Regions from separate parts of the Agrobacterium sp. NPDC090283 genome, predicted to be linked through region 2. Evidence: predicted binding sites of a transcription regulator. Region 2 holds the regulator's gene; each other region holds the start of a gene.
The links. Region 2 encodes PhoB, which activates phosphate uptake and scavenging genes when phosphate is short. Its sites were predicted from a motif close to TGTCATNNANCTGTCAT; they were not measured.
Positions count from the first base shown of each region.

Region 1 (7,257 bases), on a different contig from region 2:
CAACCGGATCGACGATATCCGCTCCGCGATGCAAATACTCGAACTGCGGCTCGGTGTTGAGATGCAGGCTGCAGCACTCGCGGCAACCCGCAGGACGCCGGAAGCTTTGGCCGAAATCGCGCGAGCCTATGATCATCTCGACGCCCTTGAAACTGACGACGCCGAAATCGAAGCACGTGCAGATTTCGAGTTCCACCTTGCAATTGCCAGAGCAACGCGAAACCCTCATTTTCCAAGTTTTCTGGAAGCGGTGATGGAGAGTATCAACTTCGAACTCGTGTTGAAACATCGCCAATCATCGCGAGCTTACCAAGCCTATCTCAAGAAAATAAACAAGGAACACGCCTCTATCCTTTCTGCTATAACGCAGGGCGATGCGAAGGCTGCAAAGAACGCAATTGCGGCACATCTTGAAGAGAGCCTCAATCGATACCGAACAATGCTGGATGAACCAGCAAGCGCCTTAACCACGGACTAAGGTGAACCGTTCAAGTTCGCGCCGGGCCGATCGCCGTCTTTTTCATCGTCTCGTTGATCAGAAAGTCACAATCAATGAGATGACCCGTCGAATGTTCGGTAGCTTTCGGCCTGTCCGCTTTCAATGGCTATACTTGCTCAAATATCCGTCATGCCTCCGTAAAATGGGGTGTCTATCGTTCCTTTCAGTAGCGGAAAATTCGCGGTATCGACGAAAGATAAGGCAAGCATGTATCACGTGATCGTCATCGGCTCGGTCAACCACGACCGCATCTGGCAGCTCGACGATCCGCTGGTTGCGGGCGGGCGGCTGCGGTTTTCCTCACGCGAAATCCATCTTGGCGGCGGTGGCTTTTTCACCGGCTGCCAGCTTCTCGAGCTTGGCGCCGAAGTCGCCTTCGTCAATCGGCTGATGCAGGACGAACACGGCCTCCGCGCACTCAAGGTGCTTCAGGAAATGGGTTTCGACACGCGGCAGGTGGCGCTGCATCCCGGCGAAACCAGACCGCTGGAAATCCTGCTCGAACCGAACGGCGAGCGAACGATCCTCTATTGCGGGGATCGCAGCAGTCCATTGTTTGCGGCCAGCGCTCCATTCAGCGGCGATGCGGCCTATCTCAACGCGCTCAATCTCGACGCCGGCCTCGTCGCGGAGCTCGATACGATACCGCTCATCATCTCGCAACTGCCGCTGCGCCCGGCCACACCTCGCCCCGCCGACTACGTCATCTCGTCGCGCCACGATGCGGACGACGGGATCGAGATCGCCTGGCGGCGCGCCCGGGCGATCGCGGGTCCGCGGTTGAAAATGCTGGTGCTGACCGACGGCCCCCGCCCGGTCACCCTGTTCGACGGACGTAACGTCGTTGAAGTCGCTCCGGCGCCAACCGTCCATGTCAAAAACACGATCGGCGCCGGCGACCGCTTCAGCGGCGCTTTCCTCCATGCCCTGCTCGATGGTGAGACCGCAGCTTCCGCTGCAACCCGGGCCAGCCGCCAGACCGCCGACTGGTTGCGCCGCACGAGCGGCTGAACTGCGGCAAGCGCCCGCCGTTAGAAATCCCGGCAAATGCCCATTCGGACATACGACTGTCATTGAGGCCAGCTATAAGCACATTCATCCGAATGAATTTGAAGTCGTCCGAACATATAGGCTGGCCATGGTGCAGACCGAACGCCCCAAATGGGGCCAGTGGCAATCCATCGAAAAGCAGATCAGCCGGGACATCGCGTCCGGGGTCCTGGCGCCGCGCAGCCAGCTGCCGACCGAACTGGAGATCATGCGGCGCTTCGGCGTCGGCCGGCACACGGTGCGGCGTGCCATCGCCGAACTTGCGGCGGCCGGCAAGGTGCGGGTCGAACAGGGTCGCGGCACTTTTGTCGAGGAACAGTCGGTCATCCGCTATGCGATCGCCAGGCGCACGCGTTTCAGCCGCAACCTGAAGGAACAGGGGCGCGTCCCTTCCGGCCAGCCGATCGACGAGATGGAGATTGCCGTCCCGCCGGTCGTCGCCGCGGCGCTGCGCATTCTGGAAGGCTCGAAGGTCTATATGATCCTGCGGCGCAGCTTTGCCGACGACGTGCCGATAACGGTCGGCCGAAGCTATTATCCGGTCGAGCGCTTTCCGGACATGCCGGCGCGTCGCCGCATCGGCGCCTCGATCACCGAAATCTATCGGGAATTCGGCATTCCGGACTATATGCGCCAAGCCACCACCATTTTGACCCGCCTGCCGATCGCCGAGGAAGCCCGGCTTCTGGCGCAATCCCCGGAACAGCCGGTCCTCGTCACCCAGAAGGTCGACGTCGACATGCAAGGCCGGCCGATCGCCTATTCCGAAGTGGTCTGGGCCGGCGAGAGAATGCAGTTCGTCATCGATAACGATGAAGCGCCCGGAAGCCGGGCAACGGCAATACCCGCAGAGAGGAAGACCAATGACTGACGTTGCGACCGGCGAGCCGGTCATCGCGGCCTATACCCATGGGCAGGCGCTCGACATTCTGGCGGCAAGCCGCCCCGAAACCATCAAGGCCTGCGCCGAGACCCTATTGACCGATCTCGGCGCTGTTTCCGTCGTCGCCAACCGCACCGGGCTCGCCATGCTGCCCTTCATGGATACGGTGCGCAACACCGCCTTCCATCTCGGCGAGGTTCTGGTGGCGGAAGCGCATATCCGTGTGCCGGAGCGCGATGTCGAAGGTTACGGCGCCGTCACCGGCCGCGATCTCGAACATGCGATGGCGATGGCCGTCATCGACGCGGCCATCGCCGCCGAGCACCGGCCCGGCCCGATCCTCGAACTTCTGGATGCCGAAAGCCGCCACCAGGAGGAAACCGACCGCGAACGGCTGAAAAAGGTCGAGGCGACCCGCGTGCAGATGGAGACCTTCTGACCATGTCGCTCTCCCTGACCCCGACCGCCGACGACAGCCGCACCAATGCGGCATTCGACGCGCTGATGTGGGCGCTCGGCCGCCCCGGCCTCATCCGCACCCTGCCCTTCGCCGGCTTCGAGACGCTGGCCGAAAGCCTGCTCGACCGCGAATGCACCTTCTACGTTGCCGATGACGCCGCGCTCGACCGGCGGCTCGCCGACACCGGCGCTCACCGCGCTCTCCTCGACAGGGCCGAATATGTCTTCGCCCCGCTCGGCTGCGCAGCCGAGGTCGAGGCGCTGTCGGCGCTGCGCAGCGGTTCGCTTGCCTATCCGGACGAAGCCGCGACGCTGTTTGCGCCGGCCAGGATCGGTTCCGGCCAGGCCCTTCGCCTTACCGGCCCCGGCATCAAGGGGTCGCTGACGATCGAAATCGGCGGCATCGACCCGTCCTTCTGGGCGATGCGCGAAAAGGCGATCCGCTATCCGCTCGGCTGGGATCTCTATCTCGTCGATGCCGACCGGCTGGTCGGTCTGCCCCGTTCCACGAAAATCGAGGTGCTCTGATGGCCTATGTAGCAACCCGTGGCGGCGAACGCGCCATCGAACAGGCCGAAAACCTGTTCCGCGACGATCTCGGCCCGATCACCCGCGCCCGTATCGATGCCGTCAGACAAGGTCTGCCTTATCTGATCGATCGCGTCATGGGCGAGGCATCGCTCTATGAGCCGGATCTCGCGGCACTCGCCATCGCCCAGGCCGGCGGCGAGATTTACGAAGCGGTGCTGCTGCTGCGCGCCTATCGCACCACCCAGCCGCGCCTTGCGGTCTGCGAGCCGGTCGCCCAGACGGACCTCTTCACCCTCCGCCGCATCTCGGCCGCTTTCAAGGATATCCCCGGCGGCCAGATCCTTGGGCCGACGCTCGATTATTCGCACCGCCTGCTACAGGTCGGCGTGCTGATGGGTGAGGACTACACGCCCGATCCGGTCATCCCGGCCACCGAACCGGCGCCGGCGACCCAGCCGTCGCTCGCCGCCTGGCAGAAGGCGCAGGGCCTGATCAAGGATTACCCCTCAGAGGCAATCGCGCCCGACGATATTCCCGACCTCACCCGCCAGCCGCTGCTTTTCCCGGCCGAGCGCGCCCACAAGCTGCAAAGCCTTGCGCGCGCCGATACCGGCGGCACGCTGGCGCTCGGCTACGCCACCATGCGCGGCTACGGCGACGTCCACCCGACCGTCAACGAGCTGCGTCTCGCCGAAGCGCCGGTGCGGCTCCGCCACCCGCGCGGCACCGTCTTCAGCGCCGGCCGCGTGCGTGTCAGCCAGACCGAGGTCATCACCAAGACCCATGAATTGCAGCTCGGCTTCTCGGCCACTTTCGGCTGGAACGAGGTGAAGGTGATCGCCGCCGCCACGCTCGATATCGCCTCCAGCCAGCCGAACGCGCATCCGGCCTCCAACGAGGAATTCGTGCTCTACCATACCGAGCCGGTCGAAAGCTCCGGCTTCTGCATCCACTTCAAGCTGCCTCACTATGTCACCTTCCAGTCGAGCCTCGACGCGATCCGCCGCGTCAAGGCGGACGGGGAGGCCGCGGTTTCCAGGCCGGCGGCCGAGGCGGCGCTTTTCGAACAAGAAGACGAGGAAGAGGTCGCGCTGTGACGACGCTACAGGAACTCACCAGGCCCTGGGCGGCCTTCAATTACGGCTTTCTCGATGAATCGGCCAAGCGCGAACTGCGCCGCCGCATTCTGAAGGCCATCGCGGTGCCGGGTTATCAGGTGCCCTATGCCAGCCGCGAAGTGCCGATCGCCCGCGGCTGGGGAACCGGCGGCCTGCAGGTGACGCTGACGCTTTTGAAGCCGGCATCGATCGTCAAGGTCATCGACCAAGGCGCAGACGATTCGGTCAATGCCAGCAGCATCCGCAAATTCGTCGGCCGCGTCGGCGGCGCTGTCGAGACCGAGGATACGAGGCAGGCGACGATCATCCAGTCGCGCCACCGCATTCCGGAAGAGAAGCTGCGCGAAGACCAGATCCTCGTGTTGCAGGTGCCGAACCCGGAGCCGCTGCGCCCCGTCCAGCCGGACATGTCGGTTGCCCGGCAAATGCACGGTGACGCCGATTACGGCCAGCTCTGGCTGATCCTCTACGAACAGCTCGTCCGCTCCGGCCGCATCATGCAGGGGTCGAGCTATCCGAGCATGGTCAACGGCCGTCACGTCATGACGCCATCGCCGATCCCGCGCTGGGACGTGCCGAAACTCAATCAGGCCGATCATCTGACGATCCTCTCGGCCGGCCGCGAAAAGCGCATTTTCGCCGTGCCGCCCTATACCAGCGTCGAACCGCTGGTCTTCGACGACGTGCCCTACCGGGTCGAGGATCATCAGGACAAGACCTGCTACCGCAGCCATGTCACCGGCTATTTCATGAACGAGCTGCCGCAGGAAGACGGCTCGTCGCAATACGAACTCTCCGACAGCCATTTCGGCGTCAAGCACATCCAGAAATCGGAAGGCGGGACGGTCGAGATCGGCGATGCCTGGTACAAAAACGGAAAGATGGACTGATGGCGGCGCTTAATTTCGACAACACGGCCGGTCTGAAGCGCCAGCCGCCGAAACTCATGCTGGCAGAGCCGATCCTGACGATGCGCGGCATCGCCAGGAATTACGGCGATGTCACGGCTCTCGCCGGCGTCGACGCCACCGTCTATCCGGGCGAAGTGCTCGGCATCGTCGGCGAATCCGGCTCCGGCAAGTCGACACTTCTCAGAATGATGAATCTCGAGGATACGCCCGATACCGGCACCTATAATCTGGCGCTGCCGGGCCATGCGGACCGCGACCTCTTCACGCTCGACCGCTTTGAGCGGCGTATGCTGCGCGCCCACCATATCGGCATCGTCTACCAGAACCCGCATCTCGGCCTGTTGATGAACCACACGAGCAGCGGCAATGTCGCCGAGCGCCTGCTGATCGCCGGAAAACGCAACTTCGCCGAACTGCGCGCCCGCGCGAAAGAATCCCTCGATGCGTCGGAATTCCCCATCGACCGCATGGACGCCCGCCCCCGCGAGCTTTCAGGTGGCATGCAGCAGCGCGTCCAGCTTGCCAAGGCGATCGCGCTGGAACCGGCCGTGCTGCTGCTCGACGAACCGACCACCGGCCTCGATGTCAGCGTCCAGGCGCTGGTGCTCGATACGCTGAAAAGATTGCAGCGCGACCGCGCGATCACCATGGTTCTCGTCTCCCACGATCTCGGCGTCATACGCACGATGGCTGACCGGGTTATGGTCATGCGCCGGGGTGAAGTGGTGGAACAGGGCCTTGCGGACCAGATTTTCCAGGACCCGCAGCACAGCTACACCCAGCAACTCGTTCACGCGAAACTCTGAAAGGGAGATGGGATCCATGAATATTCAAGCGTCTCCCAAGCGCGCGCCCGTGCTGCGCATCGAAGGTCTCGCCAAGCAGTTCGAGATGCACCACCTCAAGCGCACCCTCTACGCGTTCGAGAATATCGAATTCGAACTCGGCGAAGGCGAATTCATCCTTTTGAGGGGCGAAAACGGCGCGGGCAAATCCACCCTGCTGCGCACCATCTACCGCTCCTACCTGCCGCGCGCCGGCCATGCCTGGTATTACACGAAGGAAGGCGCGATCGATCTGGCATCGGCCGCCGATGTCGATATCGCCGTGCTGCGCCGTCGGGAAATCGGCTTCGTCACCCAGTTTCTCAATGCCCGTCCCCGCGTCGCGGCCGAGGAAATCGTCGCCGAACCCTTGCGTCTTGCCGGCATGGCGCATGGGCAAGCCCTGGCGGAGGCTCGCCGCTGGCTCTCGGCCTTCGGCGTCAAGCCGCAGCTCTGGCCGGCCTATCCCTCCACCTTCTCCGGTGGCGAGCAGCAGAAGGTCAATCTGGCCCGCGCCCTCATCCTGCCGCAGCGCCTGCTGCTGCTCGACGAGCCGACCGCCTCGCTCGACCGTTCGGCGCGCAAGGCCCTGGTCGACCGGCTTGCCGAACTCAAGGCTTCCGGTGTGGCGATGATCGGCGTCTTCCATCACCCGGAAGACGTCGCCCATCTCATCGATCGGGAAATTCAATTGGAAACCATCAAGATTGCGGATGAGGCAGACAATGTGGTTGACTAATTTCGAAATCGTCCTGAAGGACCGGGTCATCGAGCGCGGCGCGTTGCGGATCGAAAACGGCCTGATCGCCGAGATCAGCGACAAGCAGGTCGCCAATGCGGATATTGATGGCGAAGGCCGGCTGCTCCTGCCGGGCTTCGTCGATATGCATGGCGACATGATCGAGAAGGAAGTCGAGCCGCGCGCCAATGTGCGCATGCCGCTCGAACTCGGCATTTACGACCTCGACAAGAAGCTCGCGGC
Region 1 is NZ_JBIVYG010000009.1:57,508-64,764, forward strand. Features, by position in the region: gene ACIQUH_RS14785 (FadR/GntR family transcriptional regulator) at 1-478, shown strand, start outside; gene ACIQUH_RS14790 (PfkB family carbohydrate kinase) at 707-1,510, shown strand; gene phnF (phosphonate metabolism transcriptional regulator PhnF) at 1,638-2,420, shown strand; gene ACIQUH_RS14800 (phosphonate C-P lyase system protein PhnG) at 2,413-2,871, shown strand; gene phnH (phosphonate C-P lyase system protein PhnH) at 2,874-3,419, shown strand; gene ACIQUH_RS14810 (carbon-phosphorus lyase complex subunit PhnI) at 3,419-4,519, shown strand; gene ACIQUH_RS14815 (alpha-D-ribose 1-methylphosphonate 5-phosphate C-P-lyase PhnJ) at 4,516-5,430, shown strand; gene ACIQUH_RS14820 (ATP-binding cassette domain-containing protein) at 5,430-6,257, shown strand; gene ACIQUH_RS14825 (phosphonate C-P lyase system protein PhnL) at 6,274-7,014, shown strand; gene ACIQUH_RS14830 (alpha-D-ribose 1-methylphosphonate 5-triphosphate diphosphatase) at 7,001-7,257, shown strand, end outside.
Region 1: a site for PhoB is predicted at 1,557-1,573, ahead of phnF (phosphonate metabolism transcriptional regulator PhnF). Genes of this name have one in related genera too.

Region 2 (7,257 bases):
GCTGGCGCATGCCGACATCGAAGGAGACGCGGGTGCGGGTCGAAGGTTTTTCGAAGATCATTGCCAGCATCTTGCCGGCAAGCGGCTTTTCCGCCGTTCCGGCCTTGGTGGCGGCCTTGCGCGCCCGGGCATCGTCGAGAATTGCCCGCAGGTCCTGCGAGCTGACGGCCGACAGGTCGAGAAAATGTTTAGGTGAAGCCATTTCAAACTGTCCCATGCTCGCGAGCCTCGGGGAAGAGGCCCGCCCTTTATTGTTTCCTCAGGCGATTTTCGCCTGTTTCGCTGTCAGGGAGGCGGCGGCCGCTTCCACGCGTGCCAGACCCTCGCGGGCCTCTTCCGCCGTGGTGACGAGCGGCGGCAGAAGACGGATGACGTTATCGCCCGCCGGCACGCCCAGCAGATGCTCGGTGCGCATGGCCTGCAGCAGTTCGCCCGATGGAACCTTGGCCTTGATGCCGAGAAGCAGGCCTTCGCCGCGAATTTCCTCGATGACATCAGGATAACGATCCTTCAGCGAGGCAAGGCCCTGGCGGAAGACCAGCGCGACATCACGAACCTTTTCCAGAAAGCCCTCGGAGAGGACGACATCGAGCACCGCATTGCCAACAGCCATGGCCAGCGGGTTGCCGCCATAGGTGGTGCCATGCACGCCTGCCGTCATGCCGGAAGCGGCATCCGCCGTCGCAAGGCACGCGCCGAGCGGGAAACCGCCGCCAATACCCTTGGCAACCGCCATGATATCGGGCGCAACACCCGTCTGCTCATAGGCGAAGAGCTTGCCCGTGCGGCCGACACCGGTCTGCACCTCATCGAAAATCAGCAGCATGCCATGCTCGTCGCAGAGCGACCGCAGCAGCTGCAGAAATTCCTTGCTGGGCGCGCGAATGCCGCCTTCGCCCTGAATGGGCTCGATCAGAAGCGCGGCCGTCTCAGCCGTGATCGCGGCCTTCAGCGCATCGACATCACCGAAGGGCACCTGGTCGAAACCCTCGACCTTGGGACCGAAACCTTCGAGATATTTCTGCTGACCACCGGCGGCGATCGTCGCCAGCGTACGGCCATGAAAGGCGCCTTCGAAGGTGATAATCCGGAACTTTTCCGGATGTCCCTTGGAATAATGATAACGGCGCGCGGTCTTGATCGCGCATTCCAGCGCTTCCGCGCCGGAATTGGTGAAGAAGACCTTGTCCGCGAATGTCGCTTCCGTCAGGCGCTTTGCAAGCTTTTCCTGGCCCGGTACTTCATAAAGGTTCGAAACGTGCCAGACCTTCTCGGCCTGGGTCTTGATCGCTTCCACGAGGTGCGGATGGGCGTGGCCCAGCGAGTTGACCGCGACACCGGCTGCAAAATCCAGATATCGTTCGCCGCTTTCCGTGAACAGCCAGACGCCCTCGCCTCGCTCGAAGCGCAGGGGGGCTCTTGCAAACGTATCGAACAATGGCGCGGCGGCTTCGGCCATGGCTGTATCACTCCTTGCGCGGATGCGCTGTCAGACGGTTGTCAATAGGCTTTCGGGGTTATCCCTTGCCTGAAAATCAAAAATGCCGCCTCGCGGCGGCAGGGGCACTATTGTCACTTCGCCTGCCGATGTCAACAAAAGTCCGCGTTTCCCGGGCTTCTCAAGCACTAGTAGGAGGCGGACGGCGAGGCCCAAGGTGTTGCCTTTCAGACTCAACTCGCCAGCAAGTTGGGGAAAACCGGAAAATCGATTCCAGATGATTCCCGCGACTCTTGCCACGGAGTCAGGCTGGCACTAGGTTAATCGCTAATTACTAGACTGCATTGCGGCGGAACTAGTCACCAAAAATCCGGCGGAAACCACGCTCGCGGCACGCCCGCGAGACGGAGAGGGATTCTGCCGACATTATACGCGACGAGCGGAGAAGCGGCATGAACTGGACAGACGAGCGGGTCGAAAAACTCAAGAAATTGTGGTCCGAGGGGCTTAGCGCCAGCCAGATAGCGGCGCAGCTGGGCGGCGTCAGCCGCAATGCCGTGATCGGCAAGGTCCATCGCCTTAACCTGCCTGGCCGCGTGAAGGCCGGCGGCCCGGTCACTTCGGCGCGTTCCGCGCCCAAGCGCGCTGCCGCCCCCGCCCCACGCGCGACGAATTTCGCAAACCGCGTCAGCGCAGCCCCCGCGCGGGCCTTGAACCGCTCCAACGCGGCAACGGCGCTGCACGAGGAGATCGATATCGAGACCGCCGAAGTTCTCGAATACGTTCCTTCCAAGAACGTCGTTACGCCAATTTCCCGTCGCCTGACGCTGACGGAACTGACGGAACGCACCTGCAAGTGGCCGGTTGGCGACCCCTTGAAAGACGATTTCCATTTCTGCGGTTGTGAAGCACTGGAATCTTCGCCCTATTGCAAGTTCCATGCAAAGCTCGCCTACCAGCCGGTAAGCGAGCGTCGCAAGGCTTGAGTGTTGCGGCACGCATTCGACACTCAAAAACTACGGGCCTTCGGGCCCGTTTTTTTATGGCGAAATTCAAGGCGGCTCCGCCTTGCAGCACGCATTGTTTAAGAGGCGCTCCAATCCTTGTTCTTGCGCAATCTGCGGACGCAAACCGCGACGCGTCCCTTACTGCAAATGCTCTGAATTCGTCGGCGGCGTGCCGCATCCTTCCTCCTGAGAGGCTTCACTGCGCAATCCGGATTTCAGCGGACGTCCATCACCCTCAAGAATGACAGGGGTGCCGCATTTGCGGAAGGCTCAAAATCGAAAGGCCCGACACCATTCCGGTCCCGGGCCTTCTGATTTTTGGGGAATTATCCTAAGTGAAACCATCGGTTTCGGTTTTGCTCAGGCTTCCATCGAATATCCGGCGCCGCGCACGGTGCGGATGACATCCTGCATATGCGAAAAATTGAGCGCCTTGCGCAGACGCCCGACATGCACGTCGACGGTACGCTCATCCACATAGATATCGTGGCCCCAGACGCCGTCCAGCAATTGCGAGCGGGAGAATACCCGGCCCGGAGAGGTCATCAGGAATTCCAGCAGCCGGAACTCCGTCGGACCGAGGCGCACTTCGCGGCTTTTGCGGTGAACGCGATGGGTCTCGCGATCCAGTTCGATATCACCGCATTTCAGCACCGAAGACAGAACCTCGGGACGAGCCCGGCGCAGCATGGCCTTGACGCGGGCCATGAGTTCCGGCGTCGAGAACGGCTTGACGACATAATCGTCGGCACCGGTGGCAAGGCCACGAACCCGTTCGCTTTCCTCGCCGCGCGCCGTCAGCATGATGATGGGCAGGCGTTCGGTTTCCGGCCGCATTCTAAGCCGCCGGCACAGTTCGATGCCGGAAACGCCGGGCAACATCCAGTCCAGGATGAGAAGATCCGGAATACGCTCCTGCAGCCTGATTTCCGCCTCGTCGCCACGGGGTATCGTGTCGACGTCATATCCCTCAGCCTCGAGATTGTAACGAAGCAGGACGCTCAGCGCTTCCTCGTCTTCCACAACTGCAATCTTGGGCACCATATGCTAACTCCGCAAGCCGCTGCTTGTCTGTTACTCGGTCACCGAACCGAGCGTGTTGGAACTGTCGTCCTTCGGACGCTCGCCCTCCGGCTGGCTGCCGGTGGTCATGTAATAGATCGTCTCGGCGATATTGGTGGCGTGGTCGCCGATACGCTCGATGTTCTTGGCGCAGAAAAGAAGATGCGTGCAGGTGGTGATGTTGCGCGGATCTTCCATCATGTAGGTCAGAAGCTCGCGGAAGAGCGACGTATACATGGCGTCGATTTCTTCGTCGCGCTCGCGGATGGCATTGGCCTTCTCGGCGGAACGTGTGGAATAGACGTCAAGGACTTCCTTGAGCTGCACCAGTGCCAGCTCCGACAGATGCTCGATGCCGCGGGCGAGCTTGCGCGGCACGCCGGTTCCGGCAACCGCGATGACGCGCTTGGCGGTGTTCTTACCGAGATCACCGACGCGCTCGAGGTCGCCGGCGATACGCAGGGTGCCGATGATCTCGCGAAGATCGGCCGCCATCGGCTGGCGTCTGGCGATGGTGACGATGGCCTTGTCGCCGATCTCCCGCTCGGAATGGTCGAGGATCGTATCGTCGGAAATGACCTTCTGCGCAAGCGCGGCATCGGAATTGACGAGCGCACGCACGGCGTCGGCGCACATCTGTTCCGCAAGACCGCCCATTTCCGCGATGCGGCGCGTCAGAAACTTCAATTCATCGTCATAGACGGAAACGATATGCGAATGGGTTGTTGTCTGTGTCATGGTCTAGTCCTCCGGCTCGGCCCGCATGCGCGTGCCCGGAAGCGGGCACGGCAGAGGCACCAGTCTTGTTCGGTTTCGATAAAGCGCCGGCCGGGATCAGCCGAAGCGGCCCATGATGTAGTCCTGCGTGCGCTGGTCGTCGGGATTGGTGAACATCTTGTCGGTTTCGTTTTCCTCGACAAGATGGCCAAGATGGAACATGGCCGTGCGCTGGGAAACACGGGCCGCCTGCTGCATGGAGTGCGTGACGATGACGATCGTATAATTGGTGCGCAGCTCGTGGATCAGCTCCTCGACCTTTGCGGTCGCAATCGGGTCCAGCGCCGAGCAGGGCTCGTCCATCAGGATCACTTCCGGGCTGACGGCAACCGCGCGGGCAATGCACAGACGCTGCTGCTGACCACCGGAAAGGCCGGTGCCGGATTCGTGCAGACGATCCTTCACCTCGTTCCAGAGACCCGCCTTCTGCAGGCTCTGCTCGACGATCTGATCCATATCCGCCTTGTTGCGGGCGAGACCGTGGATGCGCGGGCCGTAGGAAATATTCTCGTAGATCGACTTCGGAAAGGGGTTCGGCTTCTGGAACACCATGCCGACACGGGCGCGCAGTTCCACGACATCGATCTGCTGATCGTAAATATCGTCGGTGTCGAGCGTGATCTTGCCGGTGACCCGGCAGCCGTCGATCGTATCATTCATACGGTTCAGGGTACGCAGGAAGGTGGATTTACCGCAGCCGGACGGGCCGATCAGCGCCGTCACCGTATTTTCCCGAACGTTGAGGTTCACGTCGTAAAGCGCGCGCTTTTCGCCGTAATAAACCGAAACGTCCTTGCCGATCATCTTGTATGAGACTTCATTCATTTTCTTGTCCAGCGCCTTTTCAACTGCTGCTTCCGACAACATGTTCATTGCTCAAGCTCCCTCTACCAGCGCCGTTCGAAGCGGCGACGCAACAGGATTGCGCCAACATTCATGACGATGAGGAACAAAAGCAGGATGATGATAGCGCCAGATGTCCTTTCGACAAAGGCGCGCTCGGCTTCGTTCGCCCACATGTAAATCTGCACCGGCAGGGCCGTGGACGGATCCATCGGCGTTGTCGGGTAGTTCGCGACGAATGCCACCATGCCGATCAGCAGCAGCGGCGCCGTTTCGCCCAGCGCGTGGGCGAGACCGATGATGGTGCCGGTCAGGATGCCGGGCATGGCAAGCGGCAGCACATGATGGAAGATCGTCTGCATCTTGGACGCACCGAGACCGAGGGCTGCGGCGCGGATCGACGGCGGCACGGCTTTGAGGGCAGCGCGGGTCGCGATGATGATCGTCGGCAGGGTCATCAGCGTCAGGACGAGACCGCCGACCAGCGAAGCCGAGCGCGGAAAGCCCATGAAGTTGATGAAGACGGAGAGGCCGAGCAGACCGTAAACGATCGAAGGAACGGCCGCGAGATTGTTGATATTCACCTCGATAAGATCCGTCAGACGGTTCTTCGGAGCGAATTCCTCAAGATAGATCGAAGCGGCAACACCAATCGGCAATGACAGCACCAGCACGATCAGCATCATGTAGAAGGAGCCGATCAGCGCCACGCCGACACCCGCCGCTTCCGGACGGCTCGAGGCGCCGTTGACGAAGATACCGGTGTTGAAATGTTTGCCGAGCTGGCCGCTTTCGGCGAGCTGGTTCATCCAGCCGAGCTGCTGGTTCGAGATACGGCGATTGGCCTCATCCGCCGTCAGATCGACCTGGCCCTTGAAGGCGCTGTCGACGTCGCCCGACGCCAGAAGCGTGACGGTGCGCGTGGTGCCGATGACGGCGGGATCGGCGACGACGATGTCGCGAAGCTGCGTACGCACGCTGTCGGAGATCAGGAGGTTGACGGCACGCAGGCCGGCACGGTCCGTCGGCGCAACGCCGAGAACCTTGGCGACGGCATCGCGGGCAACGACCGGATAATTGGCCGTCATCAGTTTCGCCGGGTTCGTGGCGCGCTCATTCTTGGGATCGATGATCTGTTCGGAAAATTCGACCGGAACGGTGATCATCGTCTGCTGGAAGGCGGTGTAACCCTTGGAAACCACCGAGAACAGCAGCAGGAACAGAAAGATGAGGCCGAAGGAAATCGCTGCCATGCCGTAAGCACGGAAGCGGCGTTCGGCGGCATAGCGGCGCTTGATGCCGATATCACGGCGTGTGGCCCTGTTGACGGCAGCACCGGCTGCGGGAGAAACGATGTCGGTCATTCATATTGCTCCCGGTATTTGCGCACGATGTAAAGCGCGTAGATATTCAGGCAAAGCGTGATGGCGAAAAGCGTGATGCCGAGCGCAAAGGCAACCAGCGTCTGCGGCGAGGTGAATTCAAGGTCGCCGGTGAGCTGGCTGACGATCTTGACCGTTACCGTGGTCATGGGCTCGAAGGGATTGAGCTGCAGGCGGGCAGCAACACCTGCCGCGAGAACCACGATCATGGTTTCACCGATGGCACGCGACGCCGTCATCAGCACGGCACCGACGATGCCGGGAAGAGCGGCCGGAATAATGACCCTCTTGATCGTCTCGGAGCGCGTGGCGCCAAGGCCAAGCGAACCGTCACGCAGCGAGCGCGGCACGGCGGTGATGATGTCATCCGACAGCGACGACACATAGGGGATCAGCATGATGCCCATGACGAAGCCGGCGGTGATGACGCTCTGCGCCTGGATGAAGTTGGCGTAGTTGCCCGTCGCCAGACCGTTGATCTGCGTGGAAATGTCTCTGAGGAAAGGACCGACCGTCGTGAGCGCGAAGAAGCCATAGACGATGGTGGGAATGCCGGCGAGCACTTCAAGCAGCGGCTTTGCCATGGAGCGGAAGCGGGGCGAGGCATATTCCGCCATATAGATCGCCGAAAAGAGACCGACCGGAACCGCAACCAGCATGGCGACGAAGCCGATATAAAGCGTGCCGGCGAGCAGCGGGATAAGGCCGAACTGGCCGGAGGAGTCGGTAGCACCCGCCGCGGCAAAAC
Region 2 is NZ_JBIVYG010000034.1:6,495-13,751, forward strand. Features, by position in the region: gene argF (ornithine carbamoyltransferase) at 1-202, opposite strand, end outside; gene ACIQUH_RS27190 (aspartate aminotransferase family protein) at 260-1,459, opposite strand; gene ACIQUH_RS27195 (GcrA family cell cycle regulator) at 1,891-2,424, shown strand; gene phoB (phosphate regulon transcriptional regulator PhoB) at 2,806-3,489, opposite strand; gene phoU (phosphate signaling complex protein PhoU) at 3,520-4,245, opposite strand; gene pstB (phosphate ABC transporter ATP-binding protein PstB) at 4,342-5,157, opposite strand; gene pstA (phosphate ABC transporter permease PstA) at 5,172-6,491, opposite strand; gene pstC (phosphate ABC transporter permease subunit PstC) at 6,488-7,257, opposite strand, start outside.

Region 3 (7,257 bases), on a different contig from region 2:
CCCGCGGCGCCTTTCTTGACGTGACCGACATGATCGCAAAGTCGGACGTCATCAAGACGGAAAACTATTTTCCCGGGCCGCTGAAATCGGTGATGTGGGACGGCAAATATTTCGGCGTGCCGAAGGCGACGAATACGATCGCGCTTTATTACAACAAGGACCTGTTCAAGGCCGCCGGGCTCGATGCGGCAAAACCGCCGCAGACCTGGGACGAGCTGGTGGAAGCGGCCCGCAAGCTGACCGACCCCTCGAAAAATATTTACGGCATCAGCTTCAGCGCCAAGGCGAATGAAGAAGGCACCTTCCAGTTCCTGCCCTGGGCGCAGATGGCGGGCGCAACCTACAAGAACATCAATACCGAGGGCGCCGTCAAAGCGCTCGAAACGTGGAAACTGATGCTGGATGAAAAGCTCGCATCACCGGACACGCTGACGCGCAGCCAGTGGGACTCCACCGCCACCTTCAACGCCGGCAACGCCGCCATGGTCATTTCCGGCCCATGGGAAATCGACCGCATGCTGAAGGACGCCAAGTTCGACTGGGGTGTGGCCCTGCTGCCCGTGCCCACACCCGACGCCCCACGGTCTTCAGCCATGGGCGACTATAACTGGGCGATCTTCTCCAAGACCAAACATCCGGAAGAAGCCTTCAAGGCAATCGAGTTCTTCGCCTCGAAGGACAAGGACATGTTCAGGAACTTCGGCCAATTGCCGGCGCGCTCGGATATTCCCGTGCCTCCAACCGGCAATGCGCTGAAGGATGAGGCGCTGAAGACCTTCGTGGAGCAGCTGAAATATGCGCAGCCGCGCGGCCCCTCACCCGAATGGCCGAAGATTTCCAAGGCGATTCAGGACGCCATCCAGGGTGCACTGTCGGGGCAGATGACGCCGAAAGCCGCGCTCGATCAGGCCGCTGAAAAGATAAAGCTGGTCGAAGGCTGATCCGGCAGGCGGCCGGGTTTCTCCGGCCTCCACTCAAGGGGTTCCTCCCGGTGGGGCTGCCTGCCGCGACAAGCGGCGGCGGCCCCAAGCGGAGCTTGCGAGGATGTTTCATGAAAAAACTGTTTTCCAGCGTCAGTGACGGTCGCGGTTTCGACATCGTCCTTGTCGCCCTGCCCTTGGGTTTCCTGTTCGTCATGGCGGGTCTGCCGCTGCTCTACAACATTGTCATGAGCTTTCAGGAAGTCGACATGTTCAGCCTGGGCACCTTCGTGCGCCCCTTCGTCGGCTTCAAGAATTATGTCGATCTGTTCCGGCAGCCTGAAACATTGCCCATTCTCATGAACACGGTCACCTTTGTCGTCGCTTCCATTGCCGGGCAGTTCGCCATCGGCTTTGGCCTCGCGCTATTCTTCTGGGTGAATTTTCCCGGCGCAACCTGGCTGCGCGGCCTGTTCCTCGTATCCTGGGTCATGCCCGGCCTCGTCGTCGGCGCCATCTGGAACTGGATTCTCTCGGGCGATTTCGGCGTCCTGAATTTCTTCCTGCGGGAAAGCGGCCTGATATCGGGCAATATCTTCTGGCGTTCGGATGCGAATTTTTCGCTCTGGGCCGTCGTCATCGCCAATATCTGGCTCGGCACCTCCTTCAACATGATCCTGCTTTCCGTCGGCCTCGCCTCCATTCCGGGTGATCTTTACGAAGCGGCGGAGCTTGATGGCGCCAATGCCTGGCAGCGCTTCTACACCATCACCCTGCCAATGATGCGCTCCACCATCGGCGCGATCGTTTCGCTCGGGTTGATCTTCACCTTGCAGCAATTCGATCTTTTCGCCGCCATTACCGATGGCGGACCCAATAACAGCTCCAACGTGGCGCAATATTGGGCCTGGGATCTGTCGTTCCGGCAATATGATTTCGGCAAGGGCGCAACGATATCCGTCATCATGATCGTTTTCGTCATGCTGGCATCCGTCGTTTATGTGCGCTCGACACGGCATGAGGTGCGCGGATGAGCACCACCAACCGCAATCGCCTGATGCTGGCAATCGCCATCGTTCTCGCCATCATCTACCTCTTCCCGCTTTACTGGATGTATCTGACATCGCTCAAAAGCGGCTCGGAAATGTTCGCCAATCCGCCATCCTTCTGGCCCAGCGATCCGCAATGGCAGACCTATGCCTATGTCTGGAACAGCCGCAATATGGGGCGCTACCTGTGGAATTCGGTGCTGATCGCGTCGAGCGCGGTGTTTCTGATCACCATTCTCGGCGTCGGCTGTGCCTATGTTCTGGCGCGGTATCGCAATGTCTGGTTGGATATCGGCCTGTTCCTCATCCTCATGCTGCAGGTTCTGCCGGCATCGCTGATGATCACGCCGATCTTCGTCGGTTTCTCGCAATTCGGGCTTCTGGATTATCCGCGCCTGTCGGTCGTCCTCGCCATTGCGGCCAAAAGCATGCCCTTCTTTGTCGTGCTGGTGCGCGCCACCTTCATGGCGGTGCCGCAGGAGCTGGAAGAGGCGGCGCTGGTGGATGGCAATTCCCGAGTCGGCGCCTTCTTCAACATCGTGCTGCCGCTTGCCAGAAACGGCATAATCGTCAGCGCCATCCTCATCTTCATGCAGGCCTTCGGTGAGTTCGTCTATTCGAAATCGATGATCCAGGCGGCGGAACTGCAGCCCGCCAGCGTCGGTCTCAACTCCTTCATGGGCCCCAATACCAGCGAATGGAACAACATCATGGCCTATGCGACCATGTATGTGACGCCCATTCTCGCCCTCTTCATTCTCTTGCAGCGCCGCATCGTTTCCGGCCTGACATCAGGAGCGCTCAAATGACCCTTCAGATCGAACTTTCCGGCGTCAACAAATATTACGGCGCCTTCCATGCGCTGAAGAACATCAACCTTTCCATCGAGAAGGGCACCTTCGTCGCACTTGTCGGCCCTTCCGGCTGCGGCAAATCCACGCTTTTGCGTTCGCTCGCGGGCCTTGAAACCATATCGGCCGGCGACATGCGCATTGCCGGCACGCTCATGAACGGCGTGCCGCCGCGCAAGCGCGATGTGGCCATGGTGTTCCAGTCCTATGCGCTCTACCCGCATATGACGGTGGAGGAAAACCTCACCTATTCGCTGCGCATGCGCGGCGTTGCCAAGGCCGAGGCCCGCAAGGCGGCGGAAGAGGTTGCGGCCACGACCGGTCTTTCCAAGCTGATGAAGCGTTATCCGCGTGAACTCTCCGGCGGCCAGCGTCAGCGCGTGGCCATGAGCCGGGCAATCATCCGCAATCCGCAGGCCTTCCTGTTCGATGAGCCGCTTTCCAACCTCGATGCCGCACTGCGCGTTCATATGCGCAAGGAAATCCGCGCGCTGCACGATCGCCTGCATGCCACCTCGGTCTATGTCACCCATGACCAGATCGAGGCGATGACCATGGCCGATCATGTCGTCGTCATGCGTGACGGTGTCATCGAACAGCAGGGAACGCCGCTGGAATTATACGACCGCCCCGTCAATCGTTTCGTTGCAGGCTTCATCGGCTCGCCGGCGATGAATTTCATTCCGGCGACCGTCAGCCCGGATGGCGCTTCCCTTCAGTTACGGTTCGATGAAGACGAGCCGCAGCAGTCGGTCAGGAACCCTGTCTCCCTGCCTCCCGGTAAAAATGTAATCGTCGGCATCAGGCCGGAACATATCCGGCCGGCAACGGCAGTCGGGGCAGCATTGACGCTGCCTGTCTCCGCTGTGGAAACGACCGGTTCGGCGACCTTCCTCACAACGGCAACATCCACCGAACTGGTCATCGCGGTGCAGGGACGCAGCGCGGTCAAAGCCGGTGAAATGATCGGCCTCGACATTGACCCATCCGATATGCATTTGTTCGATGAGGAAACGGGTGTTGCCCTCCTGAACCGGTAAGCCTGAGCCAAATGAGGCGCCCGGACCATCGGCAGGATCAGGAACCGTCGCGACGGTCCGGGTTGGTTTCACGGCCAGAGAAGGGACCTTTCCCACGTCGGATTATCCCCGACAAGACCATATCGCAGCCGCTTGTGATTGCGGTCGGATGCCCCCTGCCAGAACTCCGCGACAACGGGCGCAACGGCATAGACACGCCATCCCGGGGACACATAATCCGGATTGGCCGCGATGAGGGCCTGCGCCTCGGCCATGCGGCTTTCGAGGCCCTCGCCCGCTTCGAGAATTTCGCTTTGCCGCGAGGCGATGGCGCTGGCCCGCGAGCTGACGGGGCGGTCGAGAAAATCTTCCGCGCATTCACCGTCGGAAAGCATGATTGCGGGGCCACGCAGGCGAACCTGCCGTCCGAGCGCCGACCAGTAGAAGGTCAAAGCGACGTGCGACCTGTTTTCGATCTGCCGCCCCTTGGGGCTCTCAGCCTTTATGGCAAAATGCCAGCCGCGCTCGTCAAGGTTTTTCAGGATCAGCATGCGGGCATCGGGCCAGCCGTTCTCGTCCACCGTGGACAAGGTCATGGCGTGCGGCTCGCGGATACCGGCATTGAGGGCATCGTCCAGCCACAGGGCAAAAGCGTCCTGTGGTGTATCGGGCAGCGCAAGCGGATCGCACTCCGGAAGCGGCGCTTTCAGCGACGGGATTTGGCGCAACCTGTCTTTCATCGACAGGGTAATGGCCTCGGAACATGTCATGGTCGGTTCTCCTCTAAAATGATGGCGGGAATGGCGGAAAGCTCGGCGACCGAAAGTCCGGGCCCCGGGCCTTCAGGTCGCACCAAGATGGTCGAGAGACCGGCGGCCCGGCCGCCGGCAATGTCGGCATGGGGATTGTCGCCAATCATCCAGCAAGCACGATGCGGTGCGAGCACTCCGGCCACATGATGAAAAAGCGCGGCCGATGGCTTCTCAAGGCCGATCAGGCCAGAGGAAAAAACATGATCCATGCAGCTGGAGAGGCCGATGTTTTTCACCAGCGACGGTAGTTCCGGCGCAAAATTAGACAGGATCACATGGCGCCAGCCGGCAGTGGATAATTGATCAAGCACAGGCATGGCCTGCGGATCGACTTCCCAGCCGACGGGATCGAGATAGATCCCGCGCGAATGTTTTGCGACCTCCGCCGCCATGCCTCGGTCCATGCCCAGCGCCACGAGCGCCGCTTCGGCTGCGGTGAGAATGGCACGCCACCACGCTTCCGCGTCCCCCGCGAAGGCATGTGCGAGTTCCGCCCGATGCCAGGGAAACGCGCCGGACAAGAACGGGCGGATATTGTCGGCCATGCCGAGAAAGGCGGGATCGACCATTCCCGCGGCTGTCTCCAGCGCGCCGGTATAACGTCCTCTACGGACGGCAAGAGTGCCCTCAAAATCCCAAACAATGTAGCGATCAGGCGAAATACTGGTAATCATGCGGACAACCGAAACGGATGAGTTTTAAATAGAATATACCACTGCAAAGAGGTATATACCTTTAACCTCATTCATGTGACATCTGCAAGACAACCGGACGCCGCGCATGGACAATGCAACATCAGAAACAAAATCTTTATGGCGGCAGGTCGCCGCCGCGTTGCGCGGGCGGATCGAACAGGGAGAGTTGAAACCCGGCGAAAAAATTCCCTCCAGCCAGGACATCGCCCGGGAATTCAAGGTCAACCGGATGACGGCGCGCCGCGCGCTGGCCTCACTGGAAGAAGAAGGACTGCTCCGTATTCTGCATGGCAGCGGCACCTTCGTCAGCGACGCGCCGATTCCTTACGTCGTTGGCCGCCGGGTCCATTTCGACCGCAATCTTGAAGCCGTGAATGCGCGTCCGGACCGCAAATTGCTGCGCTGGTGGCTTGAACCGGCGACGGAAGATGTCGCAGCAGCTCTCGGTCTTGGCATAAAAGCACCGCTGCTCGCCCTGCAAATCGGCGCTTACGCCAATGGTCACCCCATCGGCATCGGCACCCGCTTTTGTTGTGCGACACGGTTTTCCGGCTTTCCGGAGATTTTCGAAGAGCTGGGATCGATCAGCGAAACACTGAAACGGTTCGGCGTGGTTGACTATCAACGTGCAAAAACAATCGTCGTCGCACGGCTGCCAGCTCCTCACGAACATTATTTCCTCAAATCGTCGAAATCGCTGCCGGTGCTCGCCTACACCGCAATCGACCGGGCCGCGGACGGAAACCCGATATCCTGCTTCATCGGCTGCTTTTCGTCACAGGCAATCGAATTGCACATCACCGATTGAGGCGCAGGGAAACGCAAATGAACCTGCGCATGAAGACATGCCTTTTTGTTGCCGCTGCCGGCCTTCTGGCATTCGCCGCTTTCCAGCTGAAGGATTTTCACATCGGTATAGGGGAGCGCGCCATGGGCGGTTATGACGGCTCCTCCTCCGACCCTGAAGCAGCTGCCGATGCCGCGCGTGAAGCAAGGGAAGCCGCCGCGCGCGCCGAAGCCGCAGTCGACGCCCTCAAACGCGAGGACTAGGCGTGGATAGCAGTTCCGGCTGCAGTTCCTCTGAACCCGCCCGGTTCAGCGGTTCTTGAAGAGATGATGCTACGGCGAGCGGTGGTCGCAGGGGCGCGGAAGGTGGCCTGCAGGAGCGTCTCCCGCGCAAATGTTTCGATCGGCATAGGCGACGCCGTGCGACCTGTGATATCAGGCATAGGATTTCGCAACGGGGGAGTTGAATGGCGAGAGGGTTCGTGACAGCCGAAGAGGTGGCGAAAAGGGCCGGGGTTTCGCGCTCCGCCGTCTCGCGTACCTTCACACCCGGCGGCAGCGTATCGAAGGCCGTCCGGCGCAAGGTGCTGAAAGCCGCACAGGAACTCGGCTACCGCGTCAACCGTCTGGCGCAGGGCCTCAACAATGACCGTTCCAACCTCATCGGGGTCGTCGGCGCCAATCTCAGCTCTCCCTTCATTTCAAAGCAGCTCGATCTGCTGAGCATCGGGCTTCTGCGTCGCGGCCTGCAATGCCTGCTGCTGAATGCGGCGGATGCGCGCAAGGACATCGCTCCGCTGATCGAACGGCTCTTCGAGTTCCGCGCCCAGGCTATCGTCGTTCTCTCCGGCGAGCCGCCGGCCTCGATCGTCGACGAATGCATCGCCAATGGTGTGCGCCTCATCCTCATCAATCAGCGTCTTGACCGCACCGATACGAACATGGTGCTGAGCGACGATTCCCGCGGTGCCGAGCTTGCCGCCATGCGGCTTGTGGAGGCAAAGTGCAAAAAGGTCGCGGTCGTTTCCAGCGGCAGCCAGACGCCGGCCCAGTTGCGCCGCGCCAGCGCCTTCACCCAGCGCATGACCATCGAAGGCATCGAGGTCGTTCCATGGTCCGGCGGAC
Region 3 is NZ_JBIVYG010000005.1:129,150-136,406, forward strand. Features, by position in the region: gene ACIQUH_RS09830 (ABC transporter substrate-binding protein) at 1-941, shown strand, start outside; gene ACIQUH_RS09835 (carbohydrate ABC transporter permease) at 1,052-1,954, shown strand; gene ACIQUH_RS09840 (carbohydrate ABC transporter permease) at 1,951-2,778, shown strand; gene ACIQUH_RS09845 (ABC transporter ATP-binding protein) at 2,775-3,860, shown strand; gene ACIQUH_RS09850 (pyridoxal 5'-phosphate synthase) at 3,929-4,609, opposite strand; gene ACIQUH_RS09855 (HAD family hydrolase) at 4,606-5,325, opposite strand; gene phnF (phosphonate metabolism transcriptional regulator PhnF) at 5,432-6,154, shown strand; gene ACIQUH_RS09865 (hypothetical protein) at 6,172-6,396, shown strand; gene ACIQUH_RS09870 (LacI family DNA-binding transcriptional regulator) at 6,600-7,257, shown strand, end outside.
Region 3: a site for PhoB is predicted at 5,401-5,417, ahead of phnF (phosphonate metabolism transcriptional regulator PhnF). Genes of this name have one in related genera too.

Region 4 (7,257 bases), on a different contig from region 2:
CCGCGACCTTTTCGGGCGGTGAGCAGCAGCGCGTCAATATCGCCCGCGGTTTCATCACCGATCATGCGATCCTGCTCCTCGACGAGCCGACCGCCTCGCTCGACGCCACCAACCGGCGTGTGGTGGTCGACATGATCAGGGAGAAAAAAGAGAAGGGCACCGCGCTGCTCGGCATCTTCCACGACGAGGAGGTGCGCGAAGCCGTGGCTGATCGCATTCTCGACGTCTCGCAATTCTCGCCCCGGAAGGCAGCGGCATGAGTGTCAAGGTCGGTCTCGAACCCGTCATCCACGAAAGTGCCCGCGTCACCAATTCTTCGATCGGCCGCTATACCGAAATTTCGGAGCGCTGCCGCCTCGAGGAGGTCGAGATGGGCGACTACTCCTACGTCATGCAGGATGGCGCCATCTGGTGCGCCACCATCGGCAAATTCGTCAACATCGCCGCTTCCGTCCGCATCAACGCCACCAATCACCCGATGCAGCGGGCGACATTGCACCATTTCACCTATCGTGCCCGCAACTATTGGGATGATGCGGAAGACGAGACGGACTTCTTCGCCGCCCGCCGTGCCAAACGCGTGGTGATCGGCCACGATGTCTGGATCGGCCATGGTGCGACCATCCTGCCCGGCGTCACGGTCGGCAACGGCGCGGTGATCGGCGCAGGCGCGGTCGTCTCGAAAGATGTGGCGCCCTACACGATTGTCGGGGGCGTGCCCGCCAGGCTCATCCGCGAACGCTTCCCGGCTGAACTGGGCCGGCAAATGGATGATCTGCAATGGTGGGACTGGGACCATGCAGCCCTGCGCGGCGCTCTGGATGACTTCCGCAACCTGGCGGCAGAGGATTTCGTCGCGAAATATGGCGGATGAAATCTCCCTCTTTTGCAACAGTTGAAAATCCCGGAGCAAGACTCCGGGATTTTTGTTTTTACGCCTTTAAGGGACGCGCGGATTTCAGCGCACCGAGATACCTCCTGAAAGCTTTGTCGGCGAACAGGCGTGGGACGCGCCCCCGGGAATATGTAATATTTTATTCATCAAACTGACACTCACGCTTCACGCACCGCTGTTACGTGGAACCCCGTCAAAAGAAGATTGGACGGGGAAATGAGCTTTCACCTGAAGCAAGTCACGCGCCGTTTCGGCAACCACACTGCGGTCGATTCCGTTGATGTCGAGATACCGCAGGGTCAGATGGTCGGCGTGATCGGGCGCTCCGGTGCGGGAAAATCGACGCTGCTGCGCATGATCAACCGCCTCGTCGATCCCTCCTCGGGTTCCATTCATTTCAACGACACGGAAGTATCGTCGCTGAAGGGTGCGGCGCTGCGCAACTGGCAGCGCGACTGCGCCATGATCTTCCAGCAGTTCAATCTGGTGCCCCGCCTCGACGTGCTCACCAATGTCATGCTCGGCCGCCTCAACCACCGTTCGACGGCGCTCAGCCTCTTCAACATCTTCACCCATGAAGAGCGGCTGATGGCGATTGCCGCGCTGGAGCGGCTCGGTATCGAGCATGTGGCCATGCAGGCAGCAGGCACGCTTTCCGGCGGCCAGCAGCAGCGTGTCGCCATTGCGCGTGCGCTGATGCAGTCCCCGAAGATGGTGCTGGCCGATGAGCCGATCGCCTCGCTCGATCCCCTCAATGCCAAGATCGTGATGGACGCGTTGCGCGACATCAACGAGCGCGAAGGCATCACCGTCATCACCAACCTGCACACGCTGGATACGGCACGCAATTATTGCGAACGCATCATCGGCATGTCTCAGGGCCGCGTCGTCTTCGACGGGACGCCTGCGGAGCTGACGGCTGCCGCCGTCACCGAGATTTACGGAACCGATTCTCAAGGCTCCGGCATCGATGAGACCATGACCTCGACCAGCATCAATATTCCCGGCGCGCAGCTTGCCGCGCGTCCGGTGCAACAATCTGCCGGTCCCGAACCGCTCGCTCTCGCCGGGCTCTGAGGAACCGCTCAGCATCGTTTGCGCCCGCGTCAAGGGCCGACACTTCACAACAAACTCCGGCTCGCCGGGAAACAGGAGAAAGTCCATGTTGAAGAAAGTCCTTCTTTCGGCAGTCGCCCTTGGCGTTCTGGCCGGTTCCGCCATGGCTCAGGACGTCAAGGTTCTGCGCATCGGTCTCGACGGTTCCGAAAACGAAGCCGACCAGATCCGCAACACCAAGTGCGTTGCCGATGGCCTCAAGGCTGCAACCGGCGTTTCCGAAGTTCAGGTTTTCCCGTCGCCGGACTATAACGGCGTCATCCAGGGCCTGCTCGGCGGCACCATCGACATCGCTTCCATGGGCGCATCCTCCTACGCCAAGATCGCTCTGGCCGATCCGAAGGCCGTTGACCCGATCCTGACCACGGCTGGCGCCGATGGTTCGACCGGTTATTACACGATCATGGTTGCCCGCAAGGACAGCGGCATCAAGACGCTGGCTGACGCCAAGGGCAAGAAGATCGGCTTCGCCGACCCTGACTCCACCTCCGGCTTCCTCGTTCCGAACGTGGCTATCCCGAAGGAAACCGGCGTTCCGGTCAAGGAATACTTCTCCGAAACCGGCTTCGGCGGCGGCCATGAGAACCTCGTTCTCGCCGTTCTCGACAAGAAGTTCGACGTTGGCACCACCTTCGGTTCGGGCGTTGGCAAGTGGGAAGAAGGCTACACCGCCGGCAACCTCTACCAGATGGTCAAGAAGGGCAACCTCGACATGGACGATATCGTCGAAGTCTGGAAGTCGCCGCTGATCCCGAACGGTCCGCTGATGGTCACCAACAAGCTGGGCGACGCGATGAAGCAGAAGGTCGAAAACTTCTTCATGGAACTGCCGAAGAAGGACCTCGCATGCTTCCAGGGCTTCACCCAGGGCAAGAACACCGCCTACATCAAGGTCGACCCGTCCTTCTACCAGACGATCATCGACGCCCGTAAGTCCGTTATCGGCGGCTGATCCTCAGATCATATCCGGAAGCGGCGGTGCCCCACGGCGCCGCCGCTTTTGCCAATAAAGGAAAAGCGGCATGGCGACCACACTGCACAATGGTACCCTCTCATCCGAGGGGTTGAGCGCATCGTCCCGGACGGTCATGCGCCATTATCAACAGCAGCTTGCGACACGGCGGATCTATACCGTCATTTCGCTCGTGATCTTTCTCGTCATCCTCGCCGCCTCCCTGAATTTCGCCAATGCGGCCAATTCGGGAAAATTCTTCGAGCGCCTGCCCTATTTCTTCGATTTCATGAAGACCTTCGTGCCCGATAGTCCGCTGGAAATCTTCCGGGCGATGTTCGACCTGCCGTCGCCCTATGCGGATGGTTCGCTGAAATATAATTATGTCGCGGATCGCGTTTACATCACCGACGGCTTCTACATCCCGCATTTCATCTACCAGCTGATCATCACACTCAATATCGCGCTGGTCTCGACAATCATCGGCACGAGTTTCGCCTTCGTGCTCTGCTTCTTTGCCTCCACCAATCTCGTCGGCGCTGGCCTCGTGCGCTGGGTGGTGCGCCGGGTGATGGAAGTGCTGCGCGCCTTTCCTGAAATCGTCGTCGCCGGACTGCTGACCGCCATCCTGTCGATCGGTCCGATCGCGGCCATCATTGCGATTTCGGTTCATACGATCGGTGCGCTCGGCAAGCTCTTCTTCGAAGTCGTCGAAAATGCCGACATGAAACCGGATGAAGGCCTGCGCGCCGCTGGTGCCAACTGGCTGGAGCGGGTGCGCTTCGCCATCGTGCCGCAGGTGCTGCCCAATTTCGTGTCCTACGCGCTGCTGCGCGCCGAAATCAACGTGCGCGCCTCCACCATCATCGGCGCTGTGGGCGGCGGCGGCATCGGCGAGGTCTTCCGCCTGTCGATCGGTAACGATCACGCGTCGAAGACCTATGCCATCATCATCCTTCTGCTGATCACCATCATCGCCGTCGACCAGTTTTCCAGCTGGCTGCGCCGTAAGCTGATCGGCCAACAATCCTTCGAATTCGGACGGGGAGCGGCCTGATGTCGTCCAGCTTCATTCTCAACACCGCCGACCGCGAGAGGCTGACGGCTGCATATCCCGGCGTATTCAACCGCAGTTTCATGCAACGGTATGGCCTGCTCGTGGGCCTTCTTGCCGTCACCGCCTATCTCATCGGCTGCTTTTTCTTCTTCAATGTCGGACCGGCTTTCATGCAGGGGCGGTGGGATCGCGCTTCGAGCTATATTCAGGACTGGTATTCCTGGCGCGCCCAGCCGCGCCTGCGTTTTGAAGACGGCAAGGTTGAGCCGCAATGGTCAAGCCGCGGGCAATATCCCGCCGATGCGAAGATCGACTGGCTGCAGCCCCTGCCGGGCGGCGGCTACAGTGTGGTCTATGCCGGTACGCAAAACCGCCTCGATGTGACCCCGACCCGGGTGGATGTCTATGTCGACGGCAAGAACTACCCCGTCATCATCAATGACGATGCGGCGGTCGCTCCGCAGGGCCTGCCCGACGAAATCCAGCAGGACGGCAAGAAGGTTCTCGTGCATTACGGCTTTGCTGGCCAGGCGGAAATCCGCACCAGCCAGGTCTATGTGCAGCGCCGTTTCCTTGGATGGGCCAACTTCCTGTTCGACACCAAATCGGAATTCTGGGGCAAGGGTTATGGCGAACTTGCCGCGCTGGCGCTCTGGGGAGAAAGGCTCGATCCCGAACGCTCCAACATCGGCCATATGGTCGATGATTTCCTCGACAACAGCGTCTGGCAACATGCCGATATTCTTTCCAAGCTGATGCAGACGCTGGTGATGGCATTTGTGGGCACGCTGTTCGGCACGCTCGTTGCCCTGCCGCTCGCCTTCATCGCCGCCCGCAACATCACCGCCAACAAGGCCGCAAACTGGGGCATGAAGCGCCTGTTCGACTTCCTGCGTTCCATCGACATGCTGATCTGGGCGCTGTTCTTCACCCGCAGTTTCGGCCCCGGACCGATCCCCGGCATTGCCGCGATCTTCTTCACCGATACCGGCGCGCTTGGCAAAGTCTACGCCGAGGCACTGGAAAATGTGGACGACAAGCAGCGCGAGGGCGTCAAGTCGGTCGGTGCATCCCCGATTGCGGTCAATCGCTTCGGCGTGTTGCCGCAGGTTCTGCCGGTCTTCATTTCGCAATCGCTCTACTTCTGGGAAAGCAACACCCGTTCCGCCACCATCATCGGTGCGGTGGGTGCCGGCGGCATCGGCCTGAAACTGCTGGAGGCGATGGGTACGAATGCCGACTGGGACAAGGTCGCCTATATGGTTCTGCTCATCCTCTTTGTCGTTTTCCTGTTCGACCACATCTCCAATTCCCTGCGTTCGCGCCTGATCGGTAAAACACAGCACTAAGCCTAAAAAGAGCGGGATGATAAAAGCCACAACGGCATTTGTTGTCCCGCCCCTCGGGCATTTGCAGAGCCCTCACGGACGCCGAACATATCCCCCTCGCCTCGTCCATCTGCCATTGGAGCGCATTCGCGAACTCTGCCGCATTTCGAATGCGCTTTTTTCCCTCGGCATCATCATTCTGTCACGGAAACCAATTACCTCGCACTCCTGACCTTGCGGGAAGCGGGCGAGTCACGCCAAATAGCTTCTCATCCCTGGTTTCCCATGACACTGAAGAGTGCTTGCCGTGCGCTACGCCATCTATTTTTCTCCGGCTAAGGATCATCCGCTGACTGAAGCAGCGTCGCGCTGGCTGGGCCGAAATGCATTTTCCGACACATTGCATGACGACCACGACGACTATGCCGAGATGACGGAAGAACCCCGCCGTTATGGTTTCCACGCCACCCTGAAGGCGCCTTTCGAACTTGCCGAAAAATACAGCGAGGCGGAGCTGCTCGCGGCCTTCGAAGATTTCGCGGCCAGCCAGCCTGCCTTCGAAATTCCCCGCGTCGTCGTCGGTGCGCTCGGGCCTTTTTTCGCACTGGTTCCGGACCGCATTTACCAGCCGCTGCAGGATTTTGCCGCCGAGATCGTCGATCATTTCGACCGGTTTCGCGCACCCCTGTCCGAGACAGATATTGCCCGGCGGCGGCCACAAATGCTGACGGAGAGCCAGCGGCAAAATCTGTCGCTCTGGGGTTATCCGCATGTGATGGATGACTTCCGTTTTCACATGACGCTGACCGGCCGCATCGACGAGAGCGATCAGCCCGCCATGCACGAGGTGCTTTCGGCGCGGTTTTCCGAGTTCGTTGATCAGCCCCTCAGCATTTCCGGCCTCGCTTTGTTCATTGAAGAAACGCGTGGCGCGCCCTTTACCGTTCATAGCTGGCACCCCCTTGGCCAGCCACCAAAGAAAGATGCGAACCCATGACCGAGCACGCCCTTTCCAATGCCCGTATCGTTCTGGAAGACGATATTATTCTGGGCTCCGTCCTGATCCGTGACGGCAAGATCGCCGATATCAGCGAAGGCGCCTCCAAGACCGGAGAAGACCTCGAAGGTGACTTCCTGATCCCCGGCCTGGTGGAACTGCACACCGACCATCTGGAGCAGCATTATTCGCCGCGCCCTGGCGTTATCTGGGACAAGATCGCCGCCATTCAGGCCCATGACGCGCAGGTCGCGGCCTCCGGCATCACCACCGTATTCGACTGCCTGCGGCTCGGCTCGGATGAGGATGGCGGTTTCAAGAAGGGCGAAATGCGCGAAATGGCTGACGCCATCGAGGCGGCGGCGGACCAGAACCGCCTGCGTGCGGACCACCTGCTGCATCTGCGCTGTGAGGTCGCCTCCGCCGATGTGCTGGAGCATTTCGAAGACTTCGAAACCGATCCCCGCGTGCGGCTGATTTCGTTGATGGACCACTCCCCGGGTCAGCGCCAGTTCCAATCGATGGATCAGTACATTTTCTATTACCAGAAGAAGCGCGGTTTGAGCGACGAGGCTTTCGCCGAGTTCGTGCGGCGGCGGCAGGCTGCTTCGGCGGAATTTTCCGCCAAGCACCGCGATTATCTGGCCGCCCGCTGCGCCGAACGCGGCATCACCGTCGCAAGCCATGACGACGCCACCGAAGCGCATGTCGGCGAGGCGATCGGCCACGGCGTGAAACTGGCGGAATTCCCCACCAGCGTCGAGGCTGCAAAGGCCTCGCACAGCGCCGGCATGAGCGTGCTGATGGGTGCGCCGAACATCGTCCGCGGCAAATCCCATTCCGGCAATATCGCCGCCCGCGATTTGGCCGAGATCGGCGTGCTGGATGTTCTTTCTTCCGATTATGTGCCGT
Region 4 is NZ_JBIVYG010000008.1:130,052-137,308, reverse strand. Features, by position in the region: gene phnL (phosphonate C-P lyase system protein PhnL) at 1-260, shown strand, start outside; gene ACIQUH_RS13920 (DapH/DapD/GlmU-related protein) at 257-874, shown strand; gene phnC (phosphonate ABC transporter ATP-binding protein) at 1,112-1,972, shown strand; gene phnD (phosphonate ABC transporter substrate-binding protein) at 2,058-2,963, shown strand; gene phnE (phosphonate ABC transporter, permease protein PhnE) at 3,034-4,020, shown strand; gene phnE (phosphonate ABC transporter, permease protein PhnE) at 4,020-5,369, shown strand; gene ACIQUH_RS13895 (DUF1045 domain-containing protein) at 5,647-6,345, shown strand; gene ACIQUH_RS13890 (alpha-D-ribose 1-methylphosphonate 5-triphosphate diphosphatase) at 6,342-7,257, shown strand, end outside.
Region 4: a site for PhoB is predicted at 5,538-5,554, ahead of ACIQUH_RS13895 (DUF1045 domain-containing protein). Genes of this name have one in related genera too.